Regions from separate parts of the Exiguobacterium sp. s130 genome, predicted to be linked through region 1. Evidence: a T-box and tRNA genes for the amino acid it is inferred to sense, from the RefSeq annotation. Region 1 holds a T-box; the other holds one or more tRNA genes.
What was found. The T-box of region 1 lies ahead of alaS (alanine--tRNA ligase). A T-box ahead of a tRNA ligase gene usually reads a tRNA of that ligase, here a tRNA-Ala.

Region 1 (9,155 bases):
AGCCGATTGCGGCAATTGGTCAATTCTTACGGGAACGCGGTATTTTGTTCCATACGGACGCGGTGCAAGTGTTCGGAAAACAAGCAATCGATGTCGAAGCGTTACAGGTCGATCTTTTATCCGCGTCTGGTCATAAAATCAATGGTCCAAAAGGAATCGGGCTATTATATGTACGGACAGGTGTGAAATTAGCGACGCAGACGTATGGCGGAGAACAGGAACGCAAGCGTCGCGCTGGTACGGAGAACGTACCGGGAATCGTCGGTTTAGCGAAAGCGCTCGAACTGATGATCGCAGAGCGCGATCAACAGCAGGACCACATCAAACAACTGCGTAGCGTTTTGCTAACACGCTTGGATGAAAGTGGCGTCACTTACGAAGTCAACGGTGTTGAAGGATTGCCGAATGTCCTCAATCTTTACTTCCCGCAAATTGAAATCGAACCGTTCTTGATCATGCTTGATATGCGCCAGATGGCGGTATCGAGCGGGAGTGCATGTACGGCAGGATCCGTCGAGCCTTCGCATGTCTTGTCGGCGATGTATGGTGAAGATGAACGGACACGGGCATCGGTTCGGATCAGTTTTGGTCACGGAAATGAGCTCGCGCAAGTCGAACTACTCGCACAAGCCTTGCAAGATGTCGTAAAATCGTTTCAGAATTAACTAAGAGGTGAAATGAATGAATACACGAGCGAAAGCCCCGAGTGAAACGACAGTCGTCGTTGGGATGTCGGGCGGTGTCGATTCGTCTGTGACGGCTCATTTATTAAAAGAGCAAGGCTATAACGTCATCGGGATCTTCATGAAAAACTGGGATGACACGGATGAGAACGGCTTTTGTACGGCGACGGAAGATTATGAAGACGTCATCGCCGTAGCCAATCAAATCGGCATTCCGTATTATGCGGTCAATTTTGAAAAAGAGTACTGGGATAAGGTCTTCACATACTTCCTCGATGAATATAAACTCGGTCGGACACCGAATCCAGACGTCATGTGTAACAAGGAAATCAAGTTCAAAGCCTTCCTCGATCACGCGATGCGTCTTGGTGCCGATTTCGTCGCGACAGGTCATTATGCACGTGCTGTCTATGAAGATGGAGAACATAAATTGCTTCGTGGTGTCGATACAAACAAGGATCAAACGTATTTCTTGAATCAATTGTCGCAAGAGCAAATCGCGAAGGCGATGTTCCCAATCGGTCACATGGAAAAATCAGAAGTGCGCCGGATCGCAGAAGAAGCGAACCTTGCAACAGCTAAGAAAAAAGACTCGACCGGTATTTGCTTCATTGGCGAGCGGAATTTTAAACAGTTCCTCGGTCAATACCTACCGGCACAACCCGGTGAGATGCGGACGCTTGACGGCAACGTCATGGGTCGTCACGATGGATTGATGTACTATACGATGGGGCAACGCCACGGGCTTGGTATCGGTGGCGACGGAGAACCTTGGTTCGTCGTCGGAAAAAACCTAAAAGAGAACATTCTCTATGTCGATCAAGGATTCCATAACGAATTATTGTATTCGGAAGGATTACTTGCTTCAGATGTCAGTTGGACATCTGAACGTCCAGTCGGTGAGACATTCCGTTGCACAGCGAAATTCCGTTACCGTCAACAAGACACAGCCGTCACGGTTCGTGTCCTTGAAGGTGGACTCGATGTTTCGTTTGACGAACGTCAACGGGCGATCACACCAGGACAAGCGGTCGTGTTCTATGATGGAGACATCTGCCTCGGTGGTGCCACAATCGATGCAGCCTATAAAGCAGGCGAACGCCTCGCTTATTTAGCGTAAGGAGCAAAAGAAGATGAACTATAATGAAGTAGGGTTCCGGCATCTAGAAGCTGGAAATTATGAATTAGCAGCGCAAGCTTTTAATGATGCGATCGAAGAAAACCCAAAAGATCCGACAGCATACGTCAATCTTGGAACATTACTCCAATCGATGAACGACGCTGATCGTGCCCTCCGTTTTTATGACCGGGCACTGATGATTGATAATACGTTTGCGAGTGCCTATTATGCGAAAGGTGCCTTGTTCTTTGCTGCCGACAAACTCGTCGAAGCAGAGGAATCATTGCGCGCGGCGTTATTGTACGGACTTGACGACGCGGATCTCCATTTCATGCTAGGGATGACGTATCAAAAACTCGGTGATCCAGTCCGCGGCTTACCTCGTTTACAACGCGCGTCAGAACTAAACGGTGTCGATATCGAGGTCGCGTTCCAATACGGACTTGCCTTAGCGCAAAACGAGAAGTTGGAAGAAGCGGTCGAGATGTTCGAGCATGTCTTGATGCTTGACGAAACGCATACAGATGCACGATACAATTATGCGATTGCTCTTGCCTTCCTCGGTCAACAGGAAGCCTGTTATGCAGAACTTGAAGCCGTTCTTGCCTATCAGCCGGAACACGCGCTTGCACGAGATGCAAAAGCGAAGATGGATGCGTTATTAAAACAAGCAGATTGATCTAAAAAAAGACGATTCCAGGCGGAGTCGTCTTTTTTGTATGGTATTTAATTCCCGACTTCACGGATGACACGAAGCGGAGGTCCGGAAAAGTCTTCATAGGCTTCATCCATGTTTTTCGTATACAGTTCGATGACGTTATTTTCTGTATCCTTGAAATAAGCGGAATACTCTTTTTGGTTCGAGGTCTCCTGTTCATCCCATTCTCTTAGCTTCACGGTGATTGAAGCTTCCCGAAGCTGATTTAAGGCTTGCTGGAACTCGTCCTTCTCAACGTAAAAGGCACAGTGGACATGGACTCCGCCTTCATCGTACAACGTATCCCATTCGGAGACCGGTAAATGTTTAACGGTTCGTTCTTCCATCGTGAAGTCCCGTTTCAGCCAAAGACCGAGTCGGGTGTTGCCGCCAATGTAGAGCCACGTTGCCCAGACCCCATCTTGTTTAGATTGTTCTTTGCTCGGCTCAGCATCCTCAGGTGCCCATTGCTCGACAATCGGAATACCAAGTGTCCCATTCCAAAAGCCAAGGGCGCGATCCATATCCTCGACTTCAAGTACTAACTCACACAATCCTGCAATCGGTAAACGTGCCATCCTTGAACTCCTCCTCTTAACGAAATGTTTCACGTTATCTTTCCCTGATTTAAAATCCGGTAAACGAATGCTATGATGAAAGCAGCGAATGAAAAAGAGAGAAAGAAGGTGGAGTGATGGAGCACCCCCATCAAGTAGTCGGGCGCGTCAAACGTGTGCTCTTTTCTTCTGAAGAGGAAGCACACTCCATTGTACTGGTCGCCGTCAAAGAAAAGAACTTTGAATTAAAAGAGACCGAGCTCGTCATTACGGGTACAGGAGTCGGAATCGAACTCGGAGGGACGTATCAAGCATTCGGTCGTCTCGTCGATCATCCCCGATTCGGAAAACAACTGAAGGCGGAGCTGATTCGTCGATCGGTTCCGATGACCAAACATGCGACGATCCGCTTCTTGACGAATGGTTCGTTCACCGGCATTGGTCCGAAGACAGCGAAAAATATCGTCGATGCTCTCGGAGAAGACGCAGTGGATCTCATTTTGAAAGATGAACGGGTACTGAATCAGGTGCCTGGGTTGAAACAAAAACAAGCCGACATCATATTGAATCGACTCGCCACGTTATACGGTGTCGATCAGTTGATGCTGTTCTTAGCACCGTTTGATGTCACACCGAAGCTAGCGGCAAAGATCTATGCCGCGTACGAGGGCGACGCCATGGCACGGATTCGGGAGAATCCGTATTCCTTGATGTATGAAGTAAACGGGATCGGCTTTAAGACAGCCGATCATATTGCCGCGCACCTCGGACTCGTCGGGCTACATCCAGAGCGTGTCGCTGCTTCGATCATGCATATATTAGAACAAGAAGCGGGCGAGGGACATGCCTTCGCGACGGTTGACTCTCTGTTGCAACGGGCACCCCGTCTGCTAGGGGAAGATCCGGGAGAGCGGCTGGAAAAAGCGATCGAACTGTTGCTCGCTGAAGATAAGGTCAAGCTTGAAGAAGGTTGCTTGTATTTACCGACGATCTTTTATGCGGAAGTCCGCGCGGCGAAGGAGCTAGCACGCGTCATGGCAAACGGTGCCGAACAGGAAGTCGATGTCGCGACGATTCTTGAAGCAATCGGGCACCTCGAAGAACAGTTCGGCATGGAATATGCCGTGCAACAGCGAGAAGCGATCGAGTTAGCGGTCAAAGCGCCGCTGATGGTCTTGACTGGTGGACCGGGTACCGGTAAGACGACTGTCATCAAGGGAATTTTGCATGCGTTGCAAGAAATTCATGACTGGCCGCTTGAGAAGAGTCGCGTCAAGACAGGAGAGGTCTATCCATACGTCCTTGTTGCACCGACGGGACGTGCCGCTAAACGTCTATCGGAAGCAACAGATGTACCGGCGATGACGATTCACCGTCTCTTAAAGTATGATGGAACGAACTTTCAACTGAATGAGGATCAGCCGATCACGGGAAAAGTACTGATCATCGATGAATCGTCGATGATTGATATCTACTTGTTATCGAGTTTGCTTCGCGCCGTCCCGAATGGCATGAAGATCTTGTTCGTCGGTGACCGCGATCAATTGCCATCCGTCGGTCCAGGACAGGTGCTGGCAGACTTGATGGATACGGAAGGAATTCCCGTCGTCCGTTTGAACGTCGTCCATCGTCAAGCAGAAGATTCTTCGATATTGCGTCTTGCGCACGATTTGAAGAACCGGACGACGTCTGCTGATTTGTTATCACCACTTGCGGATCGCCGCTTCTATACTGCGTCTCCGCAAGAGACGTTACGGGGCATCTCGGCCTTCGCGGAAAAAGCACTCGCAAAAGGCTACTCGAAATTCGATGTCCAGGTCCTCGCGCCGACCTACCGGGGTCAGGTCGGGATCGACGAATTGAATGTCGCCTTGCAACGCGTCTATAACCCGGAGGAACCGAAGAAACGAGAAGTCAAACAAGGAACGCGGATTTACCGGACCGGAGACAAGATTCTCCAGCTCGTCAACAATGCGGAAGAAAACGTCTATAACGGAGATATCGGCGAAATCGTCAATATCTTCTTCGCTAAAGAGAATGTCGATAAAGTCGATAAGATCATCGCCCGGTTCGATCAGACGGAAGTCGAGTACAACCGGAGTGACTGGGATCAATTCACGCACGCCTATGCGATTACGATCCATAAAGCGCAAGGATCTGAGTTTCCGATCGTCTTGATGCCGGTCTATTTCACGGGGGCGTTCAAACATTCCCGAAATTTAATTTATACGGCAGTTACTCGGGCAAAATCGAGTTTGTTATTATTCGGTGATCCGCGTGCGTTCCATAAAGCGTCGCAAGAAGAGGAACCCCGGCGCCGAACACGATTGATCGAACGACTCGGTGGGGTGACAAAGACTTGACGGATGCTGTTCGATAGGTAATAATCACGATAGATGAATGGACGTAACACGTTGATGGAAGATAAGTAAAAGGAAAACTCGAGTCCAGAGAGAAGTGAGTCTGCTGCAATCACTTTCTCGAGTCCCTTTGAAGCTCCTTCCGGAGTCGGGTGTAAACACCTGCGGGTCATCCCCGTTATCAGATGTTCGAGGTAGGCAATAGGTTGCTTACGAACGAGGGTGGTACCACGGAAGCGATGCTTTCGTCCCTTTTCAGGGATGAAAGCATCGTTTTTTTGCGTCCAAATAAAACCAATGGAGGTAACTGTTCATGAAAGCTCTAAAACCATTAACGGGTGCACAAATCCGTCAGATGTATCTTGATTTCTTCCAAAGCAAAGGGCATGCGATCGAACCGAGTGCTTCACTCGTGCCGGTCGAGGATCCATCGCTCTTGTGGATCAACTCGGGTGTTGCAACACTCAAGAAATATTTTGATGGTCGTGTCATTCCTGATAATCCACGTATCGTCAACGCACAAAAATCAATCCGGACGAACGATATCGAAAACGTCGGGAAAACAGCGCGTCACCATACGTTCTTCGAGATGCTCGGAAACTTCTCTGTCGGTGATTACTTCCGTGAAGATGCAATCAAATGGGGTTGGGAACTCTTGACGAGTGATGACTGGTACGGTCTTGACCCAGAACGTCTTTCGGTCACGATTCATCCGGAAGATGATGCAGCGCGTCAAATCTGGCTTGAACTCGGCGTACCGGCTGAGCGGATCATTCCGCTTGAAGATAACTTCTGGGAAATCGGTGAAGGTCCATCTGGTCCGAATACGGAAATCTTCTTCGATCGTGGTCCAGCTTTCGGAGACGATCCGAACGATTCAGAACTTTATCCAGGTGGCGAAAACGAACGCTATCTCGAGATCTGGAATATCGTCTTCAGTCAGTACAACCACGACGGACACGGCAACTACACGGAACTTCCGCGTAAAAACATCGATACTGGGATGGGACTCGAACGGATGGCGTGTGTCATGCAGGACGTGCCGACGAACTTCGATACGGATCTGTTCATGCCGATCATTCATAAGACAGAAGAAATCAGCGGCAAGATATACCGTGATGATTCGAAACTTGATGTAGCATTCAAAGTCATCGCAGACCACATCCGTACTGTATCATTCGCGATCGGTGATGGGGCTCTTCCTTCGAATGAAGGACGTGGATATGTCCTTCGTCGTTTACTACGCCGTGCGGTTCGTTATGCGAAGATGCTTGGGATCGAACGTCCGTTCATGTATGAACTCGTTGATACGGTCGGGAACGTCATGGTTGACTTCTACCCACAAGTTCCGGAAAAAGCGGACTTCATCAAACGCGTCATTAAAAACGAAGAAGAACGTTTCCATGAGACGCTTCATGACGGTCTTGCAATCTTGAACACGGTCGCTCAGACGTCTAAGGCAAACGGTGAGCATGTCATCAGTGGCGAAGATGCGTTCCGTCTGTATGACACGTATGGTTTCCCACTCGAATTGACAGTTGAGTATGCGGAAGATCATCAGATGTCTGTTGATGAAGAAGGCTTCAAACAAGCGATGGACGCACAACGTCAACGTGCGCGGGCAGCACGTGAAGAGAGCGGTTCGATGCAACAACAATCGGAAGTCCTCTCGACACTAAAAGATAAAAGTACGTTCGTCGGCTATACCGACCTTAAGGCGGATGCAAAAATCATCGCATTGTTGCATGATGGAGAACGAGTCACAGAAGTGGCTGCTGGTGAAGAAGCGCAAGTCATTCTCGATATCACGCCGTTCTACGCTGAAAGTGGTGGTGAAGTAGCGGATACAGGAACAATCGAAGGCAAAGACTTCGTTCTTGATGTCAAAGATGTTCAAAAGGCACCAAACGGTCAAAACTTGCATACGGTCATCGTCCGTACAGGAATCGCAACGGAAGCGGCGGATGTCGTTGCAAACGTCGAAGCAGCAGAACGTAAAGCCGTCACGAAAAACCATACAGCAACACACTTGCTTCATAAAGCATTGAAAGACACGCTCGGAACACACGTCAACCAAGCGGGATCACTTGTTTCTCCAGAACGTCTCCGCTTCGACTTCTCACACTTCGGTGCCGTGACACAAGAAGAGTTGACAAAAATCGAACAAGACGTCAACCAAGCGATCTGGGCATCATTACCGGTTGATATCGAAGAGATGAACATCGCTGATGCAAAAGCAAAAGGCGCGATGGCATTGTTCGGTGAGAAGTACGGTGAAACGGTCCGTGTCGTCTCAGCAGGCACATACTCGATTGAATTGTGTGGCGGAATCCACGTCGGAAACACTGCAGAGATCGGTCTGTTCAAGATCGTCTCAGAGTCTGGGATCGGTGCAGGTACACGCCGGATCGAAGCCGTGACAGGTGCAGGCGCGTATCGTGTGATGAATCAACACTTGGAAACACTCGAACAAGCAGCAGCTGTCTTGAAAACGAAAACGACGGAAGTTCCGGTCCGTATCGAAGCACTGCAACAACAACTTCGTGAGACGGAACGGGCGAACGAATCGTTGCAAGCAAAACTTGCGAACATCGAAGCTGCTTCACTAAAGGACGATGTTGAGGAAATCAACGGCGTACGTGTGCTTGCAAAACGTGTCGACGTCTCAGATATGGATGCCCTTCGCGGTATGATGGATGAGTTGAAGAGCTCACTCGGATCAGCAATCATTGTTCTCGGTAGTGCGCAAGGTGAAAAAGTCAATCTCGTCGCAAGCGTTTCAAAAGATTTAATCGACCAAGGCTATCATGCTGGTAAATTGATCAAGGAAGTCGCAACACGCTGCGGTGGTGGCGGTGGCGGTCGCCCTGACATGGCTCAAGCTGGTGGGAAAGATGCGTCGAAATTAGAAGAAGCACTCGCGTACGCTTCACAATACGTGCAATCACTGGCATAATAGAAACGTAGTGTATATGAAAGAGGTGATGAACGTGAGTCAGATGGATCAAACGATGAAATTCAACTTTCCAGAAGACGATAACAAAGCAGCGACACGGGATGTGTTGTTGACGGTCTATCATGCTTTAGAAGAAAAAGGATATCATCCGATCAACCAAATCGTCGGCTATCTCCTATCTGGAGATCCTGCTTACATTCCTCGTCATAATGACGCACGTAACTTAATTCGTAAGATTGAACGTGACGAATTGCTCGAAGAACTCGTGAAATCTTATTTGGCGGAGAGTGGAAATTCAAAATGAAACGTGCAATGGGACTAGACGTCGGTTCGAAGACGATCGGGGTAGCGGTCAGTGACTTGATGGGCTGGACGGCGCAAGGTGTCGAGACGGTCAAGTGGACGGAACCGGATTACCCAGAAGCCTTCAAACGGCTCGATGTCATCATGGAGACATACAATGTCGAAATCCTAGTCATTGGTCTTCCGAAAAACATGAACGGTTCCATCGGTCCCCGTGCGGAGGCGAGTGAAGCCTTTGCGAAGGAAATCGAACAGCATACTGGGCTTGAAGTCGTCTTCATGGATGAACGGTTGACGACGATGCAAGCAGAACGGATGTTGATCGATGCCGATGTCAGCCGCAAGAAACGAAAACAAGTCATCGATAAGATGGCTGCCGTCATGATCCTGCAATCGTATTTGGATCGGGCGAATCGATGAAGGGGGAGAAACCGATGGCTGAAGAAAAACGTCAGTATCTCTTTCCAGATGAAGAGGGC
Region 2 (9,155 bases), 710 kb from region 1:
AACCTGACTGTTCGATCAACGGATCGAGCATATCATGGGAACCATTCGAGAAGACGACCAAACGCTTATGCGCCATCGTCTCGAGAACAGAGCTAACTTCTGGGTACACATCAAGTGTCAGGTACGTCTCCATTAAAGTCGTGATTTGTTCCTCGGTCACATGGAGCTTCAGTTCGAGTAACGTATAACGGAGGGCATCTTGTGTCACTTGGCTGAACGGCACATATTGTCCGTTTAATTGTCGAAGGAAAGAGTACTCCAGTTGTTTCTCTCGCCAGCGTTTACTGATCGCTTCTCCGTGTCCCGGATACAGCTCCTCTGCTTGCTCTTTGACGGAATGGACATCGAATAATGTACCGTAGACGTCAAAGACGAGTGCTTGAATCGTCATAAAAACATTCATCTCACTTTCATAGAGTCTGTTTTAAGAATTCCCTTACATGACGGATTCAAACGATACTTATGAATGGACCTGCTGCAAAAAGCGATGAAACGTCTGTGCGAACGCGCGACAAGCGGCTTGTTTCTCCGGTGTGTTCGGATCAAACTCAATCTTCAAGCCATTCGTGACGATGGTCGCCCCAGCTTCTTTTAATGCGTCTTCAATCAAATCAACGGCTGCGCAGTACTTCGGATAATCAAGATCCCCCGAACCAAAAGCAGCAGCCGGCATCCCGTCTAAAAATTGTTCCCGTAGCTCCTCGACGAAATCTTCTGCTTCATACGGTAAATCACCGTCTCCCCATGTATATGAGCCGAGTAGTAGACCATCAAAACGTGATAGATCCTCCCCGACGAATTGATCCAGTTCTGTGATCGTCACGTTGACATCGTGTTGCTCGAGCTCACGTTGAATGATCGAGACGATATCTTCCGTATTACCGGACATGCTGACGAATCCAATTGCAATCTGCATGCATGTTCCTCCTTTCGCTGTACTTCCTTACTTTAATTGATAATGATTATCAATGTCAAAAGATCATATGAAAAAACACCTTCCGAAGAAGATGCTTTTTCATACATTAGTCTTGTAGTTCGGCCCATTCTTCAATGGAACGAATGACCGGTTCGAGTTGACGCCCTTTGTCGGTCAAACTGTATTGAATCTTAATCGGACGATCGGGAATGACAGTCCGGATGACGATGCCTTCCGCTTCGAGCTCCTTCATACGTTCCGTGAGCATGCGACCTGATAATTCGGGGATGGCATCTTGAATCTCATTGAAACGACATGTCTTCGTCAACAAGTGACGTAAAATCAGACCTGTCCATTTCTTACCTAAGATTTCAAAGGCATGTTCGACTTTGGGACAAAGAGCCGTTTGGATTGCGACTTCTTCCATCAGCACTCATCCTTTCTATAGTTGTAGTATACCCGCTTCTGCTAAAAAAATCGAATCATTTTACTTAATGTAACAAAAAGAACTAAAACAAATCTATTTACTTTTAGTAAGTGATAAGATATAGTCTGTTTATCGAGTTACTTAAAGTAACTTAAAAACATTAGGTAAAAGGAGAAGAGAGAAATGATGGATACAGGACTTTTAATCATTCGTTTAATCATCGGTTTAACATTTGCTGCACACGGTACACAAAAATTATTTGGTTGGTTTGGTGGACACGGCATCGCTGGAACAGGCGGTTGGTTCGAATCAATCGGCATGAAGCCAGGGAAGGCACTCGCGATTACAGCGGGTCTTGCTGAATTAATCGGTGGATTATTGTTTGCAAGCGGGGTATTCCTCTGGATCGCTGCAATCCTCATCATCGGTTCGATGCTTGTCGCGATCGTTAAAGTACACGGTGCGAATGGTTACTGGGTGACGCAGAACGGGTACGAATACAACATGGCATTGATCGTTATCGCCCTTGGAGTGGCGATGATCGGTGCTGGAGACTATTCACTCGCTGCACTCATCGGGTGAGGAAAAAGGTGGGTCATTCATGAAGTTCGAGGCATCAACGCTTAGCGCAAAAGACAATTATAAATTACTGATCGGAAGCATCATTCCGCGTCCGATTGCCTTCGTGACGACGCTAGGGGAAGACGGGACGGTCAACGCCGCCCCCTTTTCCTTCTTTACGGTCGCATCAAGTAGTCCGCCACAACTGGTGATTGCCGTACAACGGACGGATCAGGGACAAAAGGATACGGCACGTAATATCCTAGCAAAACAAAGCTATGTCATCCATATCGTCAGCGAAGAAATCGTCGACGCTGTCAATGAGACGGCTGCGCCACTCGCTTACGGTGAAAGTGAACTCGAACGGACGGATTTAACGCTCGTCGATAGCGACGCAATCGACGTGCCCGGAATCGCGGAAGCGAAAATCCGGTTCGAGATGCGCTTAACGCAACATGTCGAGCTAGAAGGTGCCGATCTTTTGATCGGGGAAGTACTGCGCTATCACGTCGCGGATGAACTCGTCGAGTCGTTCCGGATCGATGCGGCAGGATTGAAGGCTATCGCTCGCTTAGCGGGAAATGATTATGCGACGATCGGGAAAACGTTTACGATTGCTCGACCGACAAAATGATAGAAGTGTGAATGCTTGATTCAGTGTACGATCCATGTTGACGACGAACGTTTCGATTTAAATAAAAAGGAGTGGAGAGACCGGTCTAGCTACCGGAATCTCCACTCCTTTTTTCATATCGCGTATCTAGTTCATCGATCGGACTTCAAGGTTGTGGATCGATTTCGTTTGAAGAACCTTCGAGTCCGTGACGTTTACTATACTGATAACCATCGAGCAAATAAAAAATGATTGCCAGCGCCCAAACCCCGACACAACTGATCAAAAAGGCAGTCAAGGGAGTGACGCTACCATAATAGGATATGATCAATGGATCATTGAGTTCGACGAACAGTTGTGTCGTTAGAAGCGTACAACATAGTCCAGAGAGTAGACTGACGAGAAGACCGCTCCATGTCTGGATGACAAGTCCGATCATGCAAGAAATCAGAAGGAACAAAGGAAGAGCAGCATTAAAGGCATCCGGGCGGATGAAGGCGGACACGTAGTCCGCATACATCGGAACGAAATAAAGAATACCGGATAACAGTCCTTGAATCAGGTTGATGAAAAAGCTTTTCGTTCGCATCAGTGTTGGTTCTCCCATCGTTCCATCAATTCAAGTAGATCGACATCGATCTGGTCTCGTTCCGCAGATAACGCTGTCGCTTTTGGAATATCATTAAAAACTTCCGGTTCGCAAAGCAACTGTTCGATTTCCGCTGAACGCTGTTCGAGCCGTTCAATATCTTGTTCGAGTTGTTCGATTTGCTGACGGCGTTTTTTTTCTTCTTTCTGTGCTTCTTTGTCGATCGTCTTCGATGCCGTGACTTTTGCCGCTTTTGCCTCTTCGGCTTCAAGGCGAGCGATTTCTTCTTGTTCAGCCTTCTTCTCTGTGTAGTACGAATAATCGCCGAGGTATTCTGTCACACCAGCTTCACTCATCTCGATGACGCGTGTCGCGATCCGATCGATGAAGTACCGGTCATGGGAAACGAAGAGTAGCGTACCTTCATAGTCGACGAGAGCGTTCTCAAGGACCATCTTCGAATCCAGATCCAAGTGGTTCGTTGGCTCGTCAAGGATGAGGACGTTCGTCTTCCGGAGTTTCAGTTTTGCGAGCGCGAGACGTCCGCGTTCGCCACCGGACAATTCATGGACAATCTTGAAGACATCGTCGCCGCTGAACAGGAATTGTCCGAGCACAGAACGGACTTCTTGTTCGCGCATCAGTGGCCATTCGTTCCAAATCTCATCGATGACACGATTCCGGTCATTGAGTTCTGCTTGCTCTTGATCGTAATACCCGATCGAGACGCCGGTGCCAAAACGGAAATCACCGAAGAGAGGACGTAAACGACCGACGAGGACTTTTAAGAGCGTCGACTTCCCGATTCCGTTCGGTCCGACGAGTGCCAGTGATTCGCCGCGTTGCAAGCGAAACGTGATGTCTTTTGAGACAGCTTCTTCGTAACCGATTGCCAATTGATTGACTTGAAGAACGTCATTCCCGCTCTGTTTTTCGATTGGGAAGGAGAGGACCGTACTGCGTTCATCTCCATCTGGTCGGTCGAGCCGGTCCACCTTCTCGAGCCGTTTTCGAACGCTTTGAGCACGCTTTGTCGTTGTCGCCCGAGCGATGTTTCGTTGAATGAAATCCTGCATCTTCGCGATTTCTTCTTGCTGCTGTTCGAACTGTTTCATTTCTTGATCGTACAATGCCGCTTTTTGCTCGAGGTACTTCGTATAGTTCCCCGTGAACTTACGACAGACATTACGAGAGAGCTCATAGACGACATTGACGACTTGATCGAGGAAGTACCGATCGTGCGAGACGATCAGAACGGCACCACGATAACCACCGAGGTAACTTTCAAGCCAAGCGAGCGTATCGATATCCAGATGGTTCGTCGGTTCATCGAGAATGAGAAGCTCTGGTGCTTGCAGGAGCATCTTCGCTAAGGCGAGCCGTGTCCGTTGACCTCCGGACAATGTCTGGATCCGGCGTGAGTAATCGTCTGGATAAAAGCGCATGCCGTGCAGGACGGAGCGAATATTCGCTTCGAACTGATAACCACCTGCTTCTGAGAAGTCATGTTGTGCTTGATCGTACGTCTTCAGAAGTCGATCGTAAGCGACCGGGTCGTTCAAGATGTGCTCCATGCCCATCTCGATTTCCATCCGGCGCAGTGTCCGTTCTTGTTCTTGCAGATGTTCAAAGACGGTCAGCATCTCGTTCCAGATCGTCTCATTCGATTCGAGACCACTGTCTTGCGCGAGATAGCCGATTTTGACATCTTTACCTTTCATGATATCGCCCGAGTCATGACTGAGTTCACCAGCGATGATTTTGAGCAAGGTTGATTTACCGGCACCATTTCGACCGACGAGCGCAATTCGGTCGCGCTCTTGTACTTCCAATTTGATATTTTCTAAAATCGGCTCGACGCCGAATGATTTCGAGAGTTGGTTGACTTGTAAGAGTATCATTTCCATCCATCCTTCCACCCTTTAGTCTATCACGAACAAAAGCGCGAGGTCCTGCGGAATATATTATTTGTGACTCTATGTGAAGTGGTTTACAATCAAGGAGAGTAGAAAGCTTTTTGCAAAGATTTGGGTGCCACGATGGATGTGGCCGAAGGGGGAACTGCAGGATGAATGGATCAGACACAAAAATTCCACAAGCGACAGCAAAACGGTTGCCGCTATATTATCGCTTCATCCAAAGTTTATACAATTCAGGCAAGCTCCGCGTCTCTTCTGCTGAGTTAAGCGAGGCGGTGAAGGTTGATTCAGCAACGATTCGTCGCGATTTTTCCTACTTTGGGGCACTAGGGAAGAAGGGGTATGGATATAACGTTCAACATCTCTTAACGTTTTTCCGCAAAACCTTGAATCAAGATGAGGTGACGAATGTTGCCTTAATCGGGGTCGGTCATCTCGGAACAGCGTTTGCAAATTATAACTTTTTAAAGAATAATAGTACTCGGATAGTCGTTGCGTTTGATGCGGACGAAGAGAAGGTCGGAACAACGACGCATGACGTTCCAATCTATCATGTTTCGGACATGAAAGAACAAATCGAAGCGAATCAGGTCGATGTCGCCATCTTGACGGTTCCATCCCAGTTCGCACAGTCAGTAGCGGATGAGTTAGTCGAGTATGGTGTGACAGGCATTCTGAACTTTACGCCTGCACGGTTGAACGTGCCAGCGAGCGTTCGGGTTCATCACATCGATTTATCGATCGAGTTGCAGTCGTTAGTTTATTTCATGAAGCATTATTCGCAATCAGCTGAAGGAGTGAAATTATAATGGAAAACCTTATCCCGCTCACGTTAGGTATCGGACCTGCGAGTATCGGATTAATTGCTGTCGTCGCGTTGATCATCTTCGGACCGAAGAAGTTGCCGGAATTCGGTCGTGCTGCCGGTCAAACATTGAAAGAGTTCAAGAATGCCACGAACGGCATCATGGACGACGATAAAAAGGACGAACCGAAAGAGAAGTGATTGAATCATGACGGTTGATCAAGAACAAAGCATGACGTCGCACCTAGACGAACTGCGTAAGCGGATTGTCTGGTCGCTCCTCATCGTCGTCGTCCTGTTCGCTGTCGCATTTCCGCTCGTTCGACCGCTCGTCCGTTTTCTGCAAGCGGACTTAAAAGAGCTCGGTATCGGATTAAATGCCTTCAACGTCGCCGATCCTTTAATGTTGTATTTGAATCTTGCGTTCATCATCGCGCTGATTTTAGCGTCACCGTTCTGGATGTATCAACTGTGGGCATTTGTCCGACCAGGGCTTTATGAAAAGGAACAAAAAGCAACACTGACGTATATTCCAGTCATCTTCTTTCTATTTTTGGCTGGTGTAGCCTTCTCGTATTTCTGGTTGCTTCCCTTCTTGCTCGAAGTCTCAACGGATCTCGGGAAAGAATTGGGGATCGAGCAAGTCATCGGGGTCGAAAACTACTTCAGTTTCTTGATCCGGTTGACGATGCCGTTTGGTCTTCTCTTCCAATTGCCGGTCGTGACGATGTTCCTGACACGTCTTGGTCTTGTGACGCCATATTTCATGCGAAAGAATCGAAAATATGCGTATTTCGCGCTGTTCGTCGTTGCGGCATTGATCGCACCGCCGGACGTGACGTCACACTTGATGATCTCAGTGCCGTTGTTCGTTCTCTATGAAATCAGTATCTTGATTTCCGCGCGGACGTATAAAAAGGTCTTGATCCTCGAGCAACAGGCAGAGCTTGAACGACAGGCGGATTTGATGCGTGAATTGAATAAATGAATCGTGAATTCCTTCCAGCCATTTCGGGAGGAATTCTTTTTTATGAAAGCGTTATGTTTATATTGATAAAGCAGTTAGCGATGCGTATACTGAAGATAATTCATGGGGGCTTAGCTCAGCTGGGAGAGCGTTTGGCTGGCAGCCAAAAGGTCGTCGGTTCGATCCCGATAGTCTCCACCAAGTTCATACGTTCAACTCCTCGAGTGCTCGAGGAGTTTTTTTATGTTCCCAGTTAAATTCCTTCCAAATATAAAATGTCACCAAAAAGAAAAAAATTAAAAAAATAGACAAATATAAATTGTTTATTTCCATTAACTTCATTAAACTAAAAATACAGAATTTTCGTTAAACTGTTTTATTAGTATTACTACTATGGTTTTACAGAAAAGGGGAAACGAACGCATGAAGAAGAAGATTGCACTTATGGCAGCCGTCTTAATGACGTCTTCCAATCTAGTCAGTGCGCAAGGTGCACTGTCCTCGCAAGACAAAGCGACGGGTCAAAAACCGCAGGCGCTCTCACTGAAGAAATCGGGACAAGAAAAGAACTACAAACAATCGGATAAAGTCCGAGTCGTCATCGAGATGGAACAAAAACCGGCGATTCAAATCGCCCAATCTCAAAACAAGCGGTATAGCACATTGAGCAATGCCGAAAAGGAATCGATCAAGGATCGACTCGTCAGCGTCCAAAAATCAGTCAAGTCAGCTATCGCTAAAAAGGCGATTCCTGTTACATATAAAGAAAGCTTCACAACCGTCATCAATGGATTCAGTGGTGAAGTGAAGTTCGGTGACATCGAAGATATCAAACAACTCGAAGGAGTCAAAAGTGTACATATCGCGCACGAATATGCGCGCCCAACCGTCGATAAAGGTGCCAAGCCAGACATGCTGTACAGCAAGGACATGGTCAATGCGAAGGAAACGTGGCAGGACTATGGCTTTAAAGGGGAAGGAACCGTCGTCGCGGTCATCGATACGGGGATTGATCCATCGCACAAAGACATGGTCTTGAGTCCAGAGACAAAGGTGGATTTAACCTCTTCGAAGGTCGAGAGTGCGAAAGAAACAAAAGGTTTAAAAGGAAAGTATTTCACGGAAAAAGTACCGTACGGCTATAACTATGCCGATCACGACAGCGAAATCCGTGACTTAGGTGCGGGGGCATCGATGCACGGGATGCACGTCGCAGGTACGGTCGGAGCAAACGGCGATGAAGCAAACGGTGGTATCAAAGGGGTCGCGCCGGAAACACAGCTCCTCGCGATGAAAGTCTTCGGAAACGATCCAGGAATGCCATCGACATTCAGCGATATCTACATTAAAGCGATCGATGATGCGATTGCACTCGGAGCCGATGTCATCAACATGAGTCTCGGTTCGACGGCATCGTTCGTCAATTCAGATGCTCCAGAACAACGCGCAATCGTCAACGCGATGAACAACGGTATCTTGTGTGCGATCTCTGCTGGTAACTCGGCGTTTGCAGGTCATGGTGCGGGTAATCCATATACAGCAAACCCGGATATCGGTGTCGTTGGTGCACCAGGATTGACGAGCCAGGCGCTCCAAGTCGCGTCACTCGAAAATACGAAATTGACGCTTGAAGGCATGGCGCTGACGATCGACGGTCAGGATGCCGGTTATTTGGCATACCAAAAACAAGATTCGCCGAATCCGATTGCCGTCTTCGATAAAGAGAAGAAGGATGTCGTGTATGTCGGTGACGGTCAAGCTTCGAACTATGAAGGTAAAGACGTCAAAGGGAAAGTCGTCTTCGTCGTGCGTAACGGTGGTTTCAACTACGGTATGATCCAAGCAGAAGCTGAGAAGCAAGGGGCAGCAGGTGTCATCGTCCGCGGTCGAGTCGATCACGGGGATTACGTCAGCATGGCGCTCAACAATCCGACGATTCCACTCGTCACGCTTAGCATCGCGGACGGGAATGATCTCGAAGCAAAAGCAAAAGAAGGCAAGGCAATCGCAGTGACATTTGACGGAAAAGCGGTCTCAACCGATAACCCGGTCGCAGGACAAATGTCTGACTTCACGTCATGGGGTGTCACGCCAAGCCTTGACTTCAAGCCAGAAATCACGGCACCAGGTGGGAAAATCTATTCGACGCTTAATGATAACGAGTATGGCGTCATGAGCGGTACATCGATGGCAGCACCACACGTCGCTGGTGGAACAGCACTCGTCATGCAACGGATTGCGAAGGACTTCAAAGTCACTGGTGCAACACGCGTTAAACTCGCCAAAAACATCTTGATGAATACATCGCGTCCGCAACTCGATCAAGGAAAATACAACGCAGAACTGAAAACAGGCAAC

Region 2: it encodes a tRNA-Ala, which carries the amino acid that the T-box ahead of alaS (alanine--tRNA ligase) is inferred to sense. The anticodon was not compared.

What each region holds. Positions count from the first base shown of each region.
Region 1 is NZ_JACSNI010000001.1:712,788-721,942, forward strand. It holds gene HZS85_RS03510 (cysteine desulfurase family protein) at 1-665, shown strand, start outside; gene mnmA (tRNA 2-thiouridine(34) synthase MnmA) at 682-1,803, shown strand; gene HZS85_RS03520 (tetratricopeptide repeat protein) at 1,817-2,482, shown strand; gene HZS85_RS03525 (VOC family protein) at 2,530-3,078, opposite strand; gene recD2 (SF1B family DNA helicase RecD2) at 3,195-5,420, shown strand; T-box leader at 5,463-5,673, shown strand; gene alaS (alanine--tRNA ligase) at 5,731-8,373, shown strand; gene HZS85_RS03540 (IreB family regulatory phosphoprotein) at 8,408-8,677, shown strand; gene ruvX (Holliday junction resolvase RuvX) at 8,674-9,096, shown strand; gene HZS85_RS03550 (DUF1292 domain-containing protein) at 9,111-9,155, shown strand, end outside.
Region 2 is NZ_JACSNI010000001.1:4,735-13,889, forward strand. It holds gene HZS85_RS00050 (haloacid dehalogenase type II) at 1-391, opposite strand, end outside; gene HZS85_RS00055 (flavodoxin) at 461-916, opposite strand; gene HZS85_RS00060 (winged helix-turn-helix transcriptional regulator) at 1,023-1,343, opposite strand; gene HZS85_RS00065 (DoxX family protein) at 1,527-1,925, shown strand; gene HZS85_RS00070 (flavin reductase family protein) at 1,945-2,538, shown strand; gene HZS85_RS00075 (hypothetical protein) at 2,684-3,106, opposite strand; gene HZS85_RS00080 (ATP-binding cassette domain-containing protein) at 3,106-5,007, opposite strand; gene HZS85_RS00085 (redox-sensing transcriptional repressor Rex) at 5,175-5,834, shown strand; gene HZS85_RS00090 (twin-arginine translocase TatA/TatE family subunit) at 5,834-6,031, shown strand; gene tatC (twin-arginine translocase subunit TatC) at 6,039-6,818, shown strand; tRNA gene HZS85_RS00100 (tRNA-Ala) at 6,923-6,998, shown strand; gene HZS85_RS00105 (S8 family serine peptidase) at 7,221-9,155, shown strand, end outside.